Linked DNA regions of Limibacter armeniacum. The protein of the gene in region 1 interacts with the protein of each later gene in a pairwise test. Links are inferred from orthologs where the notes say so. Each region holds a gene or a part of one and is shown on either strand. Other genes may lie near its edges.

Evidence for each region. Proteins that work in one complex are often made in the same cells at the same time.
Region 2: the proteins of pepT (region 1) and tpiA interact in binary tests that used the Escherichia coli proteins (3 or more experiments, as listed by UniProt). The link is inferred for Limibacter armeniacum from one-to-one orthologs.

What each region holds. Positions count from the first base shown.
Region 1 is NZ_JBAJNO010000009.1:1,094,690-1,097,727, forward strand. What follows is about bases 18-2,977. They hold pepT (peptidase T), read right to left. Parts: upstream 2,137-2,977; coding sequence 898-2,136; downstream 18-897. Other genes in these bases: V6R21_RS22230 (O-methyltransferase), read left to right, coding at 55-831; V6R21_RS22240 (complex I subunit 1/NuoH family protein), read left to right, coding at 2,374-2,977. Outside these bases: more of V6R21_RS22240, read left to right, coding at 2,978-3,038. UniProt on the Escherichia coli protein: Cleaves the N-terminal amino acid of tripeptides.
Region 2 is NZ_JBAJNO010000009.1:2,933,828-2,936,713, reverse strand. What follows is about bases 23-2,830. They hold tpiA (triose-phosphate isomerase), read right to left. Parts: upstream 1,904-2,830; coding sequence 1,142-1,903; downstream 23-1,141. Other genes in these bases: V6R21_RS29920 (acyltransferase family protein), read right to left, coding at 2,570-2,830; prmA (50S ribosomal protein L11 methyltransferase), read right to left, coding at 116-937. Also shown: more of V6R21_RS29920, read right to left, coding at 2,831-2,886. UniProt on the Escherichia coli protein: Involved in the gluconeogenesis. Catalyzes stereospecifically the conversion of dihydroxyacetone phosphate (DHAP) to D-glyceraldehyde-3-phosphate (G3P).

The sequences.
Region 1 (3,038 bases):
CATTACTCCTCACAGTTTGGTGAGAATTAACTAAGCAATTACCTTGATATTTATATGCTAACAGCAATCGACTTTTTACGTTATCAAATCAAAGCAGGCAACGCACACGGACTACATTCACCCTATGTATTCAAACTATTTACCGATGTCATTGAGCCATACAAACACTACTATGCATTTGATGAAATAGAGGCACTCCGTACTGCATTACTGGAAGATAACACGAAATTAAAAGTCACCGATTTTGGTGCTGGCTCCAAGAAGCTCAAATCCAAAGAACGTAAAGTAAAAGACATTGCCAAAAACTCTTTGAGTAGTCAAAAAGTAGGAGAATTACTCTTCAAGCTTGTAGCATACCTAAAGCCCAAAGAAGTGATTGAGTTAGGAACTTGCTTGGGTATTTCGACATTATATTTGGCTAAAGTTTCTCCCGATGTCCATATTACCACCTTCGAAGGGTGCCCCATTCAAATGGATGTTGCAGAAAGCATCTTCAAGTCAACTGGAGCAGACAACATCACCACTATTCAGGGTAACCTAGACGAAACATTGGGGCCGTTTCTTTCTCAAAAGAACAAGGTTGATTTCGTTTATTTTGATGCCAATCACCGCTACGAACCTACCGTCAGGTATTTTGAGACCTTTCTTCCTTACAAACATGAGGAGACTGTTTTTGTCTTTGATGATATTCATTGGTCTAATGGCATGCGCAAAGCTTGGGAGAAAATCAAATGTCACCCTGAAGTAAAAATCACAATTGACCTATTTCAAGTAGGGTTAGTCCTCTTTAGAGACAAGCAACCCAAGCAGGATTTCACATTACTTTTCTAAAAACAAAAAGCACTTCAGGACGCTACCTAAAGTGCTTTTTTTTACTGAAAGTAAATTGATCAGTAACTATTGTTTTGCAACTAGCTCTGCAATTTTCACAATCACTTCTGTTGCTTTCATCATCGTCTCTACAGGAACGAACTCATATCGAGAGTGCATATTATGACCACCAGCAAAGATGTTAGGACATGGAAGTCCCATATATGAAAGTCTGGCGCCATCCGTACCACCTCTAATAGGCTTAATATCAGGTGTAATACCCAACTCTTTCATGGCCTTTTCTGCCACATCAACAATATGCATTACAGGCTCTACCTTTTCACGCATATTAAAGTATTGATCGATCATTTCAATGGAAATGGACTTCTCTCCATATTTCTTTTTGAAATCCTCCACCAACGTCTCAATCAATTGCTTCTTGTCTTCATATTTTTGGCGATCATGGTCACGGATAATGTACTGTAATGTTGTATTCTCCGTTTCACCATGCATGCTCAACAAATGGAAAAAGCCTTCATACCCTGTTGTTTTTTCAGGAACTTCATCAGCTGGTAATGCTTGTATAAACTCAGCAGCCCTGTACATAGAATTAACCATCACATTTTTGGCAGTTCCAGGATGCACGTTATGTCCTACAAAATGAATTTTGGCAAAAGCTGCATTAAAGTTTTCAAACTCCAGCTCTCCCATTGGTCCACCATCCATGGTATAGGCCCACTCAGCACCAAACTTTTCCACATCGAACAAGTCAGCTCCTTTGCCTACTTCCTCATCAGGTGTGAAACAGATTCTGATTTTGCCATGCTTGATTTCAGGATGTTTGATCAAGTAATGCATCGCTGTCACAATCTCCGTTACTCCCGCCTTATCATCGGCACCGAGTAATGTTGTCCCATCGGAAGTAATAACAGTCTGTCCTTTATAACTTTTCAGCATTGGAAATTCCTCTGAAGAAAGAATTATTTCCTTTTCCTTATTCAATATCAGATCACCACCATCATAATTTTCCCAAACCTGAGGTTTTACATTATGACCCGTATAGTCAGGTGTTGTATCAATATGTGCAACAAAACCAATAGTAGGCAGCTGCTTATCAGTATTAGCAGGTAAGGTTGCCATTACATAAGCGTGTTCATCCACTGTAACGTCTTCCATACCAATTGACTTAAGTTCTTCGGCAAGGTCTTTTGCCAATATATGCTGGTTGGGAGTACTTGGAATATGCTCAACTTCTGGTTTTGCTTCAGTATCGTACTGTACATAGCGTGTGAAACGCTCAATCAATTCATTCTTGATTTCCTCCATTTTGTATATGTGTGTTAGTATTGTGGAATGATCTCTGACTTAGATTCAGGTTGGTTCTTTATAGCCCCAAAGATAGAGGTTCGGTTGTGTTTTTTTAGATTTTCGAGGCAATTGCAAACAAAAGATCAACTAAAAGGTAGTAAGATTGTATTTTGAAACGATAAATTTGTATCTCAATTTTACAGTCTGAATTTCTTCCAACATATGGAAGGTTAATACTTTGACTATTCTGATAGCATGTTAGCACTGATAATACTCTTACTTCTTATCCCTGTCTATGCACTTTATGGAGGTGTTTATGGGGAAAGAAAGATCTCAGCATTTATTCAAGACAGGTTAGGTCCGATGGAAACCGGTAAGTTTGGTTTACTCCAAACTGCTGCAGATATACTGAAACTCCTGATGAAAGAAGACACTGTTCCTGCCGCTGCCGATAAGTTTCTGTTTAAAGCTGCGCCTATGGTTATGTTTGCCGCTGTATTTGCTGGGTTTGCTGTAATACCTTTATCTCCTGACCTGATTGGTTCTGAAGCAGAAGTAGGTGTTTTCTTCTTGCTAGCCATTGTTGCCTTGGATATAATCGGTATTCTAATGGCTGGTTGGGGTTCCAATAACAAATACTCTCTTTATGGCGCTATGCGTGCCGCTGCCCAAATGATCAGCTATGAAATCCCTTTAGGTCTTGCAGTTTTGTGTGTTGTTATGATTTCACAAACGCTTAACCTTCAAGAAATAAGCATTCAGCAAAGTATCTATCTTCCAATGGTTTCAGATGAAGCCAACTACCTTTTTGGCATTAAGGCATTAGGAATAGATGTGACCAATATTGGTGGAATACTGACATGGAACATTATACGATCTCCATTTCTGCTGATTGCATTTGTCATTTATTATATAGCTTC
Region 2 (2,886 bases), 1.8 Mb from region 1 along the record:
CTATTAATGACACCGAAAGTTAAGTTGCAGCAGCAAAAGGATTTCCCAATGTTAATTTATAATAAGGCAAGTTCTAACTAAACATCAATTAGAACCTGCCTCCATTAGCAATACCTTATTTCTTATGGAATACGGCACTTACCCAATTTAGCCTCTCCTTATGAGATTCATAAACTAGCCCGTACTCCGCTGCCTTCTCTTTTATAACAGGCAAATCCTCTGTATAAAATCCACTTAGTAATAGTGTCGCCTGTGGCTTTAACATACCTGCATAAATCCCCATCTCATTTAACAGAACGTTACGGTTGATATTAGCCAATACGATATCATAACTATCTTTTTTGGGCATGTCCGTCACTGTTCCTACTGTAACATTGATGTCTATCCCATTGATTGCTGCATTTTCCAATGCATTCTCTACTGACCAGTCTTCAATATCACAAGCATCTACAGAAGTCGCTCCAAGTTTTTTAGCCATTACAGCCAAAATACCCGTACCACAACCCAGATCCGCAACCACTTTATCCTGATGATCAATTTCAAGTTGGTTAAGCAGCATCAGCGTCGTTGTAGAATGATGCCCTGTACCAAATGACATTTTAGGAGTGATCACAATCTCGTGTTTGTACTCCTTGTCAGGTTGATGAAACGATGCTCTGATCAGCAAATCATCGGAAATCACCACAGGTTCATAATTACTCTCCCAAAGCTTGTTCCAATTTTGCTTTTCAACTTCCTTAAATGAATAAGATATCTGGTCTTCAAAGAAGGAAATAGTGTCTTTGAACTCATTTTCATCAAAAAGATGCTGCTCTATAGAAGCCTCAAACCCTTCGTCATTTTCTAAAAAAGAGTCAAAACCAATACCTCCCAATACAGCTTGCAACACCTCTTTGAGTTCCTCGCTACACTTTACATCTAATGCGATATATTCCATATAATCAATTTGTTTGTAAACGCTTTGTCAATCCCATTTTATTAAACTTGACAAATATACAAAAAGCGACATCAGCGAAATGTTAACCTGAAACCTTATATCAATTCAACCGTGTTTTTCGGTGCTTCTTATTTTTAGAAACGAAAAAAGCAGCGAACATTTCCTGTCCGCTGCTCTATTCATTTTAATTATGCCTTATCAGTCTTAGTAAGACTTCGTGATATCAATAAAATCTCTAGATGCCAATGAAGCACCACCGATCAATCCACCATCTACATCAGCGTTAGCAAACAGCTCTGGTGCATTCGTTGGTTTTGCACTTCCTCCATAAAGGATAGAAATCTCATCCGCTACTTCCTGACCGTATTTAGAAGCCAACATGTCACGGATATCTTTGTGCATTTCCTGAGCTTGATCACTTGATGCCGTTTTACCTGTACCAATTGCCCAAACTGGCTCATAAGCAATCACCACTTTCTTAAAGTCCTCAGCAGACAAGTGGTAAAGACTTTCTTCCAGTTGCTTAGATACTACTTCTTTCTGTTTTCCAGCTTCTCTTTCGCTCAATACTTCTCCTACACAGAAAATTGGAGCCATTCCATTAGCCAATACAGCATCTACTTTCTTTGCAAGTTCCTCATGTGTTTCCTTGAAGTACTCTCTTCTTTCACTGTGGCCCAAAATCACATAGTCTACACCAAATGACTTCAGCATAGGTGCTGAAATCTCACCAGTGAAAGCTCCTTTTGGCTCAAAGTAGCAGTTTTGAGCAGCAACAAATACATTGGATGCATTTCCTACCAATGATTTCACACCGCTTAAGTGGATGAAAGGCACACCCATAATCACTGTAACGTCAGATGGAGTCTCGTCTTTAGCCATGTTCACTACCTCTGAAGCAAGTTTCAGTGCATCATCCTTCAGGGTATTCATCTTCCAGTTACCAGCTACTATTTTCTTTCTCATGTCTGTAGTTTGATTTTTTATCGAATTATGTTGGTTCCGAATTTTTAGGAAGGCTAAATATAGGCATTGCCAATGTGGGCGAGAAATGAGTAAAGTCACTTATGGATTTTCCCAATTTGGAATTAGGAATGACTATTTGACGCAATCAATACCTAAAAACAGTAATTATCCTCCTTTTAGGCCTTTAAAAAGCTTTCTTCTTTAGACTGTATTTAAATATTATTTAAGCATTCTTATTTCCGAACTCTCTTCCCAATATGAGAAAAGCTCCAGAAATGTCCCTTCTATATGATTTGTACTTCTCTAACAAGGTGACTGTATTATTCCAAAATTAAGGTTGAATTAACAAGAAAATCATTATACAAAACTAAGATCACACAAATTAGGTCTCTTATATGTATAAAGCCTAACCACAAACACTACTAGATTTACTTTCAACCAATTCAATTCTACTTTACACACAATTCAATTACTTCCATCTAACCAATTCAAGATTACACAACACTATCATTCTAAAATTAATCACCAGCTATGAATCATCCGGTAAAAACACCGGATGATTTTTTTATTTAGCTAATTCTACTCAGTTGGTTTCCTGTTTAGCAAACCTTGCCTGTTGTGCCTTGATGATCGCATGTTCAGGTAATGTCAAATCAGGATCCTCTCCTAAAATTTTCTCAGCCAACTCCCTGACCTTTCAACATCTCTCAAATTTGTTATTGGGCTTTCAAAGTATCTGTACAACAAAGTTGAAAGTCCAATTGTCATTCCCCAGTAAAGAGTATAGTTCAATAGTAGTCCTAGCCAAGTCCCTCTAAATAGTATAGGTAAATCTATCAACGGAAGTATGTAGCCCATCACAATAGAAAGATTTAACACATACATCGAATAAGAAATTAAACTTATGTTGGTTATCCATTTACCTAGAATACTAGTATTACTTTTCCAATTACTCAAAAAAGGAAGTAGGCAAAGCGTTGCCA